One region of the Paenibacillus sp. FSL L8-0470 genome, then DNA from elsewhere that is predicted to be linked to it. Evidence: predicted binding sites of a transcription regulator. Region 1 holds the regulator's gene; each other region holds the start of a gene.

The links. Region 1 encodes NrdR, which represses ribonucleotide reductase genes. Its sites were predicted from a motif close to AACACNATATATNGTGTT; they were not measured.
Region 2: the regulator NrdR is predicted to act here: its motif matches at 3,499-3,516, upstream of nrdI (class Ib ribonucleoside-diphosphate reductase assembly flavoprotein NrdI).
Region 3: the regulator NrdR is predicted to act here: its motif matches at 2,898-2,915, upstream of NST99_RS12345 (adenosylcobalamin-dependent ribonucleoside-diphosphate reductase).

Annotation. Positions count from the first base shown of each region.
Region 1 is NZ_JBBOZM010000001.1:2,345,285-2,350,082, forward strand. It holds gene mutM (DNA-formamidopyrimidine glycosylase) at 1-294, shown strand, start outside; gene NST99_RS10485 (manganese efflux pump) at 483-1,238, shown strand; gene coaE (dephospho-CoA kinase) at 1,248-1,841, shown strand; gene NST99_RS10495 (lytic transglycosylase domain-containing protein) at 1,841-2,404, shown strand; gene NST99_RS10500 (alpha/beta-type small acid-soluble spore protein) at 2,499-2,717, opposite strand; gene nrdR (transcriptional regulator NrdR) at 2,880-3,356, shown strand; tRNA gene NST99_RS10510 (tRNA-Ala) at 3,525-3,600, shown strand; tRNA gene NST99_RS10515 (tRNA-Lys) at 3,611-3,683, shown strand; gene NST99_RS10520 (MerR family transcriptional regulator) at 3,867-4,259, opposite strand; gene NST99_RS10525 (oxidoreductase) at 4,351-4,798, shown strand, end outside.
Region 2 is NZ_JBBOZM010000001.1:3,816,954-3,821,751, forward strand. It holds gene nrdF (class 1b ribonucleoside-diphosphate reductase subunit beta) at 1-941, opposite strand, end outside; gene nrdE (class 1b ribonucleoside-diphosphate reductase subunit alpha) at 982-3,066, opposite strand; gene nrdI (class Ib ribonucleoside-diphosphate reductase assembly flavoprotein NrdI) at 3,053-3,412, opposite strand; gene NST99_RS17235 (MFS transporter) at 3,852-4,798, shown strand, end outside.
Region 3 is NZ_JBBOZM010000001.1:2,738,815-2,743,612, reverse strand. It holds gene NST99_RS12345 (adenosylcobalamin-dependent ribonucleoside-diphosphate reductase) at 81-2,774, opposite strand; gene NST99_RS12340 (DEAD/DEAH box helicase) at 3,185-4,798, shown strand, end outside.

The DNA of each region.
Region 1 (4,798 bases):
CGCGCCGGAATTCACCCTGAGGTGAGCGCGAAGGCGCTTACGGAAGAGCAGTTGAACAAGCTGCATCATGCGATTGTGGCAACGCTGACTGAGGCGGTGAATGCCGGAGGCTCCTCTGTGAAGTCGTATGTCAACGGCCAGGGAGAAAGCGGCAGCTACCAGCAGCAATTGCTCATTTACGGACGTAAGGACCAGCCCTGCGCGACCTGCGGCACTCTTATCGAGAAGAGTGTTGTAGGCGGCCGGGGCACTCATATTTGCCCAAGCTGCCAGCCTTTTGGCTGCGGCAGTTAAGTAGGGCATTGCACTAGAGCAAGAGATGATTTACAGGCATTATACACCTCTGCTGTTCATGCTGCTGCAAAAGTAAGGCACCGACAGTCTGTCCCGCCCATATACTGTGTGAAGAATGCTCAATAAAGCGAACGGAGCCCGCGGAACGTTCCGCACGGGCTGCCGGTTCTTCACGGGAGGGATTGCGGGTGCTCAGCCCCTTGTTTTCATTGCTGCTGCTGGCTTTTGCCCTGAGCTTGGACGGTTTTGGTGTAGGCATTACATATGGACTCCGCAAAATGAAAATACCGCTGCTCTCCATTATGATTATCTCGCTCTGCTCGGGGGTAGTCATTTGTGTCTCTATGCAGGTCGGTGTGCTGCTGGCGAAGGTGATTTCACCGCAGGCCGCTTCAAGCATCGGCGCAATTATTCTGGTCCTGATGGGCTGCTGGTCCCTCGTCCAGATGTTGATCCAGAAGGAGAAGGAGCACAATCCGCGAGGGCGGGAGACAGGAGCGGTACTGCTGCCGGGTGTGGCTTCCATGGGGAAGGCTGCAACTGCTGACCTTGCAGATACGACTGCGGATTGTGTGAGTGAGATCGAAAAAGATGCGCAGAAGTTGGCAGTCTTTTCACTGGAGCTCCGCCATCTCGGGGTGGTCATCCAGATTCTCCGTACGCCGTCTTCGGCCGATATGGACGCCTCCGGGAGCATTTCCTCCATGGAAGCGATGCTGCTCGGAATAGCACTGTCGCTGGATGCTTTCGGAGCAGGTCTCGGGGCTGCACTGCTGGGATTCAGTCCGGTATCCACCTCGCTTATGATCGCCCTGTTCAGCGGAACCTTTCTGCTGCTGGGCATGAGAACAGGCCTTAAGCTGTCTGGTCGTTACTGGATGAAGCATGCTGCTGTACTGCCTGCGTTAATGTTAATTGCAATGGGAATAATGAAGCTATTATGAGGTGAGTACATGATTATGGGCTTAACCGGAGGCATTGCTTCCGGAAAAAGCACCGTGTCCGCACTGTTTGTGGAAAAGGGAGCAAGACTCGTGGACGCTGATGCCATCGCCAGAGAAGTCATGCTCCCGGGACATCCGGTGCTGGCTGCAGCTGTGCTGCATTTTGGGGAAGGAATCTTGCTGCCGGATGGAACACTGAACCGCACCAAGCTGGGGGAGATCGTTTTTCATGATCCGGAAGCCCTGCAGGTACTGAATCAGTTGACGCATCCGGCGATTCGCCAGGAAATCAAAAAACGTATGAACACAATGGAACAAGAAGACCCGCAGCGATTGACTATTGTAGATATCCCTCTGCTGTATGAATCGGGGCTGGACAACCTTTTCGGGCAAATTGTGGTCGTCTATGTTCCCCGGGAGGTCCAGTTGGACCGGCTGATGGAGCGCAACGGGCTGTCTCTGGAGCAGGCCCAAGGAAGACTGGATGCCCAGTTGGATATTGAACTGAAGCGCCGCAGAGCGGACTACATCATCGACAACAGCGGTACTCTTGCCCAGACTGAGCAGCAGGTTGCCGTATTGTGGGACAGGCTGGGCCTATGATGAAATGGCTGCGTAAAAAAAGAGTGCTGCTCCTGTTATTCGTTGGATTCACTGCAATCCTGTTCTTGAGTACCAACTGGATGTCCTGGTTTTATCCGATTTATTATAAAGCAGAAATTCGTGAGCACAGTATTACCTACGATATGGACCCGTTCCTTGTGGCAGCCATCATCCGGGTGGAAACGAACTATAAGACCGGCCGGGAGTCCAAAAAAGGCGCATTGGGACTCATGCAGCTGATGCCGGATACGGCGAAGTGGGCACTTGAAAAGGCCAAGCTTCCGGATGTCTCGCTGCAACAATTGAAGAGGGAGCCATCGGCCAACATTGAGCTTGGAACCTGGTATTTGTCATCACTTTCCCGCCAGTTTGATGGCAACCGTACCGCTGTGATCGCAGCCTATAACGCAGGCCCCGGGAAAGTGAAGAGCTGGCTGGAAAAAGGCAATTGGGACGGTACAGCGGCTTCCGTGAAGGATATCCCGTTTGGCGAGACCCGGCATTATGTGCAGCGAGTCATTTATTACTACGACCAGTACACGGAGATTTACAGCGAGTTCTAAGGGAGAAGACTGAGACTGTATTTGTACGAAAAAGAAGCATTAAACAGCCTTGAGGGCCGTTTAATACTTCTTTAGGCAAGCTTATGGGGACAGGTTATTTGTATTGACCTGCCAGTGATTGCTCAGCCAGGGTTACAAGACGTTTAGTGATGTAACCACCGATCGAACCGTTTTCGTAAGAAGTTTTATTGCCTTGGTATCCATCTGGGGAGAGCGTGATACCTAGTTCTTGGGCAACTTCATATTTCAGTTGTTCCAAGGCACCGCGTGAATTTGGAGCTACCAGGTTATTGGAGCTGTTGTTTTGGCTCATTGCTGTTCACCTCCTATCGGTTGGTAACAGTATTATGTGCTGGACATGGCATATTCATAACAACAAATAAACGGTGTTTTCTGGAAAAAAGAGCTACTGGTAGCCGGCGTATTGCCGGACCGGAAAGCGACCATTAATACAAAAGGAAGTGACTTGAGGCTTATGAAATGCCCTTACTGCGATCACACGAATACGAAAGTGCTTGACTCGCGTCCGGCCAACGAGAATAAGTCCATCCGGCGCAGGCGGGAATGTGAGCGCTGCAGCAAGCGGTTTACAACCTTTGAGATGATTGAAGAAACTCCGCTGATCGTGATCAAAAAAGACGGCAGCCGCGAAGAATTCAGCCGCGACAAAATCCTGCGCGGCCTTATCCGTGCCTGCGAGAAACGTCCCGTCTCCGTAGAGCGTCTGGAGTCTATTGTCTCCGAGGTGGAGAAGTCATTGCGTGGCATCGCCTTAGCCGAAGTGGAGAGCCGCCAGATTGGCGAGCTGGTTATGGAGCAGCTCTACCCTGTCGATGAGGTCGCTTACGTCCGCTTCGCCTCCGTGTACCGCCAGTTCAAGGATATCAACATGTTTATGAAGGAACTGAAGGGACTGCTCTCTAAAAACACCGAGGAGTTTGAGGGGTTGTAGAAGCAATTTGCACCCCCAAAAACTTTTTTTGAAAAAGTGTTGACACCGAAGGCGATTTTTTATATTATATAGAAGTCGCCTACGGAACTTAAACATGACGAAGCGATGGGAGCTAACAGCTCAGTCCGGATTTTAGAATACATAGTTGTAGTTCTAAATCAGCCACATGGGGCCATAGCTCAGCTGGGAGAGCGCATCGCTGGCAGCGATGAGGTCAGGGGTTCGATCCCCCTTGGCTCCACCAAATTTCATATGGACTCTTAGCTCAGTTGGTAGAGCAGTAGACTCTTAATCTATTTGTCCAGGGTTCGAGCCCCTGAGAGTCCATCCTAAAGAAACGGCAGAAATGCCGTTTCTTTGCTGTTTCGGGAAGCGGGAGGATGAAGCAGAAGCGGGGAACACAGATCTGTTTAAAACCACTGGTTCATTTCTTCTTAGAATTTCACAAAACGTTTGTTTAATGAACAGTTGGGACAATCCATTTTTCATACCACTTGTGTCTTTCAACTTTCATATGTGAGGATTCCAAATTATATTTTCTTCACCCTCTTTAATAGCTTGTTGATAATAATTAACTTTTTTTCGTAGCAACATAATTTGTTGTGTGACTTCTTGAAGGTAATCTTCTGCCAATAATTGTTGATCTCTTATGATGTTATAGCGTTCTTCCACTGTATCTGAACCCTGTTCGCATAAATCGATGTATTGTTTGATATTCTCAAGCGACATACCTGTCATGCGCAGTGCTTTGACGATTTCAACATATTCCACGTCCTTTGAGGAAAAAAGACGTACATTCTGATGATTTCTGATTATATTTGGAAATAGCTCTTTTTTAGCATAGAACCTTACAGTATGGGGAGATAACCCTGTAAAATTTGCTACCTCATTAATGGTGTACATGATATGCTTCCTTTCTCTTGACTGAGAGTAACTCTCAGGTTGTATATTTATCATAACTTATAAATGCTTGATAGAGAAAGGATAATGATTGGTGGAAAATAAGGTATGGTTTGTTACGGGAGCTTCGACTGGACTAGGGAAAGCCATAGTTTTAGAGCTAATAGCTAAAAAGTGCAAAGTAGTAGCAACATCGCGTAATCCGCTAGACATAGAACTTTACCTGCCTGGCGCTCAGGAGAATGACAATCTTTTGGTTTTACCGTTAGACGTCACAAACAGTCAGCACATTAAAAGTGTTGTTGAAGCAACCAAGCAAAAGTTTGGCGGAATTGATGTTCTTGTTAATAACGCAGGTTATGCCTACTTCTCACCTGTTGAAAATGCTGATGATGAGCAAATTGAAAATATGTTTGCTGTTAATTTCTGGGGAGTCAAGCACATGATAGATCATGTGCTACCAATTATGAGAGAGCAAAAGAGCGGAACTATTTTAAATATATCTTCTCTAGGCGGTTTACGTGCATTTGCAGGTTTCGGAT
Region 2 (4,798 bases), 1.5 Mb from region 1:
TCCTTCAGCGGTTCCACGTTAAGCGCCCGGATATATCCGTTGCCTTTCTTCGAGAAGAAGTCATGCTGCTTGGTGTGGGTACTGATGCCGTTCTGAACAATCGGATTGATCTCTTCCTCGTCGAACAGAGGATCATGGCCCAGATTCATCATCGCTTTGTTAGCGTTGTATCTGAGGAAGGTCTTAACCTCGTCCACCAGTCCGATGGGAGCATAGATCTGCTCCGTATAACGTTCTTCATTCTCATGCAGCAGGCGGAGCAATCCTACCAGTGTCTGATGCAGGTCGCGCTGCTCGTCTTCCGCAATTCCGTCAAAGATTTCCTGCGCGAGCACACCGACATATACCCCGTGAATGCTCTCATCCCGCAAAATAAGGTCGATGATCTCACCGCTGCAGGTCATTTTACCCTGGCCGGCCAGATACAGCGGATAGAAGAAGCCGCTGTAGAACAAGTAGCTCTCCAGCAGCACGGAGGCCGCCATAGCGAGATACAGGTCTTTAGGCGAGTCTATATTTTTGTAATATTGTGATATGGTCTCCGCCTTGAACTGCAGGTACGGGTTCTCTTCCACCCAGCGGAATACACTGTCTATCTCCTCTGTGGAGGCTAATGTGGTGAAGATGCTGCTGTACGACTTGGCGTGAATCTGTTCCATCATGCCCATGAAGCCCAGCACGGCCTTGCGCTGAAGGCCTTCAACATGCTCCATAATCTGGGGCATGCCGACCCCTCCTTGAATCGTATCCAGCAGTGTCAGTCCGCCCAGCACCTTCATATAAGAGTCCTTTTCCCGCTCACTGAGCGTGAGCCAGGACATTTTATCATCGGACAATGGAATTTCATCATCCGTCCAGAATTGCATAATGTTCTGATTCCAGAACATCAATGAGAAATCGTCGTCGGGACGGTTCCAGTTAACGGCTTGAATAGCGCTCATAATCGTGCAATCTCCTTTTTTTACGGCAATAGCCTTCCATTTAGATCGAGCAGGTGAGGCATTCCTCGACGGACAGCTTTTTGGTCCGGGTGTAATACAGCGACTTCAGTCCTTTATGTGCTGCATACAGGTAGGAGCGGGCCAGTTCCCTGGTGGATACATCGCTGTTGACATGCAACACGGTCGAGATGCCCTGGTCGATATGAGGCTGAATTTCCGCGATCAGGTCAATGACCTTGAACTGATCCATCTGGTAAGCCGATTTATAGAAGAACACATTGTCCGGCCGCAGGTACGGCATCGGATAGTATGTGGTTGAATTGGCATAAGTCCGGGTCTCAATCTGCTCCACAATCGGCATAACGCTCGAAGTGGCATTCTGGATATAGGAAATACTGGCTGTTGGCGCAATCGCCAGGCGGTAAGCATGGTACAGACCGTTAGACATTACTGCATCCCGCAATTGTTCCCAGTCTGCAGGCGACGGGATATACATATCCCCGAACAGCTCCTGCACTCTTGGTGTAGCCGGACGGTAATCCGTTGTCAGGTAACGCTCAAAATAAACGCCGGTGGCGTAGTCTGATGCCTCGAAGCCATGGAAAGATCTGCCGGTTGCAGCAGCGATCTCCATGCTCTTCTCCAGGGAGTGGAAGTTCATTGTCATGAAGAAGGTCCGGGCAAAGTCGCGGGCTTGCTCGCTTTCATAAGCGATGTTGTTCTTCGCGAGATAGCCGTGAAGATTCATGACGCCTAGACCAACAGAGTGCATCTCTTTGTTCGCTTTAGCTACGCCAGGGGCATTGGAGATACTGGTCATGTCGCTGACGGCAGTCAGGGCGATCATACCTTCATGTACGGATTCACGGATCTTGCCGTGCTCCATCACGTTGACAATATTCAGGGAAGCCAGATTACAGCTTACATCGCGGCGGATGGTATCCTCCTGTCCGTAATCGGCAATCTCGGTGGTCTCCTGGAGCTGGAAGATTTCGGTACAGAGGTTGGACATTTTGATCTGTCCGACATTTTTCAGGGCATGGGCCGCATTGGCGTTGCTCTTGTTCATAATATAAGGGTAGCCGGATTCCAGCTGGATCATGGCAATTTTGGTCAGCATATCGCGTGCACTCATGGCCTTCTTTTTCTTGACACGCGGATCGGCCAGCAGCTTATCGTACATGTCATCCAGATCCATATCGTCGAGATGTGTGCCATAGGCTTTGTACACAGTATATGGGGCAAATACATGCAGCGGTTCATTGTCCTTCGCCAGCTTATAGAAGCGATTCGGTATGATCAGCCCAATGGACAGAGTTTTAAGCCTTGTTTTCTCGTCGGCGTTAATCTTCTTGCTGTCGAGGAATTCCAGGACATCCCAGCCAAAAATGTTATAGTAGGCTGCTCCTGAGCCTTTGCGTTGACCCATTTGATCAGCATAGGAGAAGCCGTCCTCCATGAGCTTGAGCACAGGCATGATGCCCTTGGCTGCATCCTCGACACCCTTGATCGTCTCCCCGCGTGAGCGCAGCTTGGACAGGTTGACTGCCACACCGCCGCCGATCTTGGACAGCTGCATGCAGGTATTGAGCACGTAGTTGATCGAATTGAGCGAGTCGTCCATTTCGATAAGGAAACAGGAGACAAGCTCTCCACGCCGGCTTTTACCGGCATTCAGGAAGGTAGGAGTTGCCGGCTGCAGACGCTGCTCCATCATCGAACGGGCAAGCACTCCGGCAGTATCGGCGTTGCCGCGTCCCAGGTGGAGGGCGACTGCCGCCACACGATCCGGGTAGTGCTCCAGATATTGCTTGCGGTCATTGCTTTTTACAGCGTAGTCCATGTAGAATTTCGAAGCTGCCATATAGGAAGGGAAGCTGAAGTTGTAGCTATGGGCGATCTGGTAGACTTGCTCAATTTCCTCTACGCTGTACTGCCCGTAAAAGTTCTCGTAGAAATCCTGTTCAATCATGTAATCGACCTTAGCTTTTGTATTTGCAAAAACCAGGCTCCGCCGCTCTACATCCCGCATAAATTCGGCTACTGCCTCAAGGTCTTTGTCCAGTTGAAAGAAGCCGCTCTCGTCCCGCTTCATTAACATGTTATTCAGTTCAATATGCCGCAACCCGGCTCACCTCCTGTTTAATTCGTTCCACATCGCCAAATGTACCCGATAACTCAAATTTACCGATAACCGGCACATTGTACTGGTCTGCAATCAAGTCTGCACTGTTTGCGAACAGCTTGCCCCAGTTCTTATTGCCGCTGGCAGCAATGCCTTTCAGATTGGCATAATTATTCCCCAAGAAAGCAGACACCTTCTCTGGAATCTGTCCAAAGCCGGTGGTATATGTAATTAGCACATAGGGCTCGTCAATCGTCATATGCTCCTCAATCTGCACAGCCGGCAGCTTCAGCTTGCCGATGAAGCGTTTGACGTTTCCTGTTTTTGAATCATACGCGACTAGCATGGTGTCAGTCCCCCTGTAAATATTGAAACTACTCTTAAAATTGTAAAGATTGAATTGCTTAGTTTTAAATACTGAAAAATCATATTAACACTATATTTAGTGTGCGTTGTTTATTTTAATCACTATATGTTGGAAAGTCAATATTGACAAACCGCCTTATTCGTTATAAATCCGACTAGTAAGCGCTTTGCTAGAGGAGCGGAATCCCATAACTTCAGGCGGTGCAAGCACTTTTCCACTTCTGAAGTAGCTGACACGTTTGTAAGGGGGCTACCCATTACCTTATTATCTGGTCTTTATACGGTCCGTTGACTGAATATTGCTATAATCAATCAAAATATAGCAAGATCCCATGAAAGAATATCAATATTATTATATTTGTGTTTCGATTTGAAGTTGGATCAGATTACAAATACCCCAATAGAGGAGAACCCTAAAGATGGTTACGTTATTACTAATGATTATTTATCTCGCATTTATGGGTCTGGGATTGCCAGATGCTTTACTAGGCAGCGCTTGGCCCATTATGCAAGACGATATTGGTGCTACAACGGAAATGGCAGGTTATATATCGTTAATAGTCTCATTCTGTACGGTAATATCGAGTTTATTTGCCAGCAGATTGTTGCACAGATACGGTACGGGGAAGGTAACCTTGTTCAGTATACTCTCTACGACTATTGCTTTGCTTGGATTCTCTATTTCATCAGATTTCATATTTCTAATTCTACTTGCTATTCCTTTGGGCTTGGGAGCAGGTTCCGTGGACGCTGCACTGAGTAACTATGTAGCACTGCATTTCAAAGCCAAGCATATGAGCTGGTTACATTGTTTTTGGGGAATTGGAGCATTTACGGGTCCAATTATAATGTCGTTTTGGCTGAACCGTGATAACAACTGGCGTGCAGGATACGTTACAGTAGGCTTACTTCTGCTTACTATAGCAGTGATATTATTGGCCTCTTTGTCTTTATGGAAGATTTTTGAGAAGGGAAGAATAGAAGAGGGAAGCGATGAAAAGAAGCTTGTCAGTAACAGGGAGGCTTTGCGAATCCCAGGGGTGAAAATGTCCATGGTTACCATGCTCTGTTACAATGGCTCGGAAACAGCTGCTGGTCTATGGATGGCATCTTTTTTTATTGGGAATAAAGGGGTTTCTCCTGGCACAGCAGCGGCCTTATCCTCCTTATTCTATATTGGAATTATTATTGGAAGAATCATATCAGGATTTCTGTCGACAAACGTATCCAGTAAAAACCTGATAAGATATGGTGGAATCGTTGGCTGTTTTGGACTTTTGATTCTTGTTTTACCTGTCCCTTATTGGATTTCTGCAGGTGCCCTATTTATTGTAGGATTGGGCGGAGCACCAATTTATCCAAGTAT
Region 3 (4,798 bases), 390 kb from region 1:
TTTATCATCATTTGTGGTCGTTTTTGCCGCTTTGGTGATCCCTCACAACAATCGTTCTAGGTTTCTTGTAATCCTACTTCTTACCCACACCGGCTATATCCGCAGTTGCTGCAGGTCTTACAGCCTTCGATGTTAACCAGCGAGGCGCTGCCGCAGGATGGGCAGAGGTCGCGGGAGGCCGCCCCATGGCTGTGTGCGGCATGGCCGCCGTGGCCGTAGTCCGCTACTGCCGCAGACGGTACGCTCGCTTTCAACTCAGCGTTCAGCGCTTCGTTGAAATCCTCCAGCTCCAGCGTTGCCGCGATCGGAGCGGGGACATGGTCGTCATGTGCGTTGTTCAGCACATGCGTTTCCAGTGCCTTCGCTACCGCGTCGGCGATGGACTCGACGCGGTTCGCGCCGAAGCCGATGGCACCGGAGCCGCCGATGCCCTTGAGATGCTTGATCAGCAGCTCGACCTTCTCGCCGTGGTCGCCGTAACGGAGGAACAGCGAGCAGACACGGCCCAATGCTTCCGCCATGGCGAAGACGTCGGAGCCCGCTTTGCCGACATTCAGGAAGATTTCTGCCGGAATGCCATCCAGGTCGTTGATGGTGATATACGCCATGCCGAATGGCGTGTTGATCTTATAGGTTGCGCCGCGCAGCACCTGCGGGCGTTTCTTGTATTGCTTGTCAACAACATTGGCATTGGCCTGTGGCGCAGGGCTCGCTGCCACAACTGCGCTGGCCGGTGCAGCTTCTACTGCTTCCGGTGCAGCCGTTTCCGCTGCCGGAGCCTCTTTCTTGTCTTCCTTCTTCGTGGTTTCCAGCACTTGCACATCGCGGCTGCCGTCGCGGTAGATAGTTACACCTTTGCAGCCCAGATCGAAGGCCATTTCGTACAGCTCGGCAGTTTCTTCAACAGTGAAGTCTGACGGGCAGTTGGCGGTCTTGGAGATCGAGCTGTCCACCCAGCGCTGAATGGCAGCCTGCGCACGGATGTGATCCTTGGCCGACAAATCCATCGAAGTTACGAAATAATCAGGCAGCTCTTCACCCGGATGGGCTTCCAGCCATTCCTGTGCGATCGGCACGAACTGCTCGTCGTAGCCGAGACGGCTTTGACGGAAATATTTGAAGGCAAAATAAGGCTCAATACCAGTCGAAGTTCCTACCATTGTACCGGTGCTGCCTGTGGGCGCCTGAGTAATCACGGTAACGTTGCGCATGCCGTGCTTGCGGATGGATTCACCCACCTCCGGATAAACTTCGGTGATGTTTTTCATAAATCCGCTCTGCAGATATTTGTCGGATTCGAACGCCTGGAACGAACCCTTCTCGCCGGCAATTTCTGCTGAGGCCAGATACGCTTCGCGGGCCATAAAGCCGTACAGCTTGTCCAGAAACTCCAGCGATTCAGGACTGCCATAACGGATGTTGAGTTTAATCATCAGCTCAGCCAGACCCATGGTTCCAAGGCCTACGCGGCGTTCCAGCTTCTGGTTGGCTTCATTTTCCGGGAAATGATACGGCGTCTTGTCAATGACATTGTCCAGGAAGCGAACAGAATAACGGGTAGTCGTCGCCAGATCGGCCCAGTCCACATCATGATTCTCCGCGTCGTAGAACTTCGAAAGATTGACAGCGGACAGGTTGCAGACGCCCCAGCCCGGAAGTCCTTGCTCACCGCACGGATTGGTGCAGATAATCGGATTAAAGTACCAGCTGTTGGACATTTGGTTGTAGTATTCCATGAATACGACGCCCGGCTCTGCCGATTTCCAGGCTGATTCAATAATCGTATGCCACACATCCCGTGCTTTAACTGTACGGTAAGGAATGACCCGGCGGCCGTCCGCTTTCCATTTATCAAGGTCTCCGTCCCAAATCGTATCATAATCAGGGTCAGTCGTATCCGGGAATACGAGCTCCCAGTCGAGATCCTCTTTAACAGCTTTCATAAAAGCGTTGCTGACGCATACTGAAAGGTTGGCATTGGTCACTTGACCCATAGTCTGCTTCACAGTAATGAAATCAACCACATCCGGGTGCCAGTCATTGATCATCAGCATCAGCGCGCCACGGCGGCTGCCGCCCTGCTCAATCAGCCCGGTCGTATAGCTGAACAGCCCGCCCCAGGAGACAGAGCCGCTGGATGATCCGTTCACGCCTCTAACGATGGCACGGCGGGGACGCAGCGAAGACAGGTTAATCCCCACGCCGCCGCCGCGGGCCATAATCTCGGTCATTTCCGACAGTGTCTGCATAATTCCGCCGCGGCTGTCTTTAGGCGAAGGTACTACATAACAGTTGAACAGCGTCAGCTCTTCACTGGCACCGGCGCCTGCGGCGATCCGGCCGCCCGGTACAAGCTTCCAATCATCGAGAATGGAGCGGAACTTGCCTGTCCATTCTTCCTGAAGCTCAGGCGTTTTCTCTACCGAAGCCATGGCGGCTGCGAGCCGGTCCCACATTTCCTCCGGAGTTTTCTCTATATTAAGCGTAAGCTTTTCTACGTCCGATTTCACCAGTTCACCACTGCGTGTCTTCACTGTAACAATCCGTCCGCTGCGCTCTACAATTTCGCCAACTTCCTTGGTAGGGAATTTGGGATCGTCTTTGGTCAGGACGAGAACAACATCGCCTACCTTGGCATTATTGCTGTCCGCATCCTTCCACGCATAGCGGTCCAAAAATATTTTCTCGCTAAGGCCCTCAAGGCGCTGCTTACGTTTCACTGTACTCAATAGAAAAACCTCCCGGATGTATGATATGTAAATCTTCCGTTCCATGATGTGGGCTTACGTTTTGTGACCCACAACAAAAACTTCCAGCTGCCCTGCTGCAAAGGAAGTTCCTCTTGTCAATAACAAATTACCGTCAAATGCTCTGATAAATCAATATTTCAAGCATTTGTAACAATATATTGTGTGCGTCAGCTTTTAAACTATACCACATATTGTATCGGAGGTCTTTTTCGATATAAGAAGCCCCGTGGCGAAAAATCGGCATTCATGACGCATTTTCTCACTCTTGCTCGTTTTTTTATAATATCAGAAACTAAAAGTTTCATCTGCGGGTGAGTGAATCTTTAATATGCGCAACTCTTTAGCAATCCATATCAGGTTATGAATTCTCTCTTTTACGCGCATACTACTTCTACGCTAGTTCGATATGATACAGCGCCGGAGGAGGCTGCAACATGACGCAATTATCCCGCAATTCCCTGACGCAAGAGGTCAATACACCCGCACCGCAGCTGCCTGTTCCCCTATCCTTTGAGCGAAACTGGCTGCATGATCTGGAGTCGAGACTGGAGAAAGGCGGGCCTTGGGGGGACCTGAGGTTATCCCGGCTTGCCGTGCAGGGTGAAGAATCGGGCCTTGTCACCAGCTTCGACGAGCTGCAATGCCTGAAGCATTTGTCAGGACTGTCTCCGCTTCCCCACCAGCTTGATACCGCTCATAAGGTACTCTTTGAAATGTCGGGCCGGGCGATTCTCGCCGACGAAGTCGGACTCGGCAAAACGATCGAAGCCGGTCTCGTGCTTAAGGAATATTTGGTACGCGGACTGGTAAGCAAAGTGCTGATTCTGGTTCCCGCCTCGCTCGTCCTGCAGTGGGTACGCGAGCTGAACGCCAAGTTCGGCATAACTGCCGTAGCACAGAAGAAGACCTATTCCTGGGGAAACGACATTGTGGTCGCTTCCATGGACACCGCCAAACGTGATCCGCATAAAGAACTGCTGCTCGGCTGCGAATACGACATGCTGATTATCGACGAGGCCCATAAGCTGAAGAACAAGAAGTCCACCAACTACCAGTTCGTTCAGCAGCTGCGCAAAAAGTACTGCCTGCTGCTCACCGCCACCCCTGTACAGAATGACCTCGGCGAGCTGTTCAACCTGATCACCCTGCTGAAGCCGGGGCAGCTTGGCAATCAGGGGGATTTTGCCGCTAATTTCGTCGTGGACAAACGCCAGCCGAAGAATGAAGTCCAGCTGAGGGGCGAGCTGTCTAAAGTCATGATCCGCAACCGCCGCGGCGAGGGCCCGGTCAACTTCACCAAGCGCAAGGTCCGCAATATACCGCTCACACTCTCACCGGAAGAGAAGGTATTATATGACGGCGTTACCGCCTTTGTCAAAGACCAATATCAGGAATCAGGCGGCAATCTCAGCAGCATGCTTTCTCTGGTTACGCTTCAGCGTGAGGTATGCAGCAGCCGCGATGCTGTATTCATTACCTTGGTGAACCTAATCAAAAAGCTGCCTGCCGATTCTCCGAAACGGGAGCGGATGATGGAGCTGCTGCAGAGCATCCGCACCGTCAAGACGAATACCAAAGCGGAGAAAACGATGGAGCTGATCCGTGAAATGAACGAAAAGGTTATTGTCTTCACTGAATACCGCGCCACGCAGGAATATCTGCTGCAATACTTCCGTGAACACGGGCTGCAGTGTGTGTCATACTCCGGAGGGATGAACCGCGGCAAGAAGGACTGGATGATGGATCTCTTTCGTGGACGGGCCCAGGTGATGATTGCTACGGAGGCCGGCGGTGAGGGCATCAATCTGCAGTTCTGCCACCATATGATCAATTTCGATCTGCCGTGGAACCCGATGCGGGTCGAGCAGCGGATCGGCCGGGTCCACCGTCTGGGCCAGGAGAACGACGTGGTCATCTACAACCTCTCCACAGAAGGTACGATTGAAGAGCATATTCTGCATCTGCTGCATGAGAAAATCAACATGTTCGAGATGGTCATCGGGGGTCTTGATGTGATCCTGGAACGTTTCGAGAAAAAGGAATCGCTG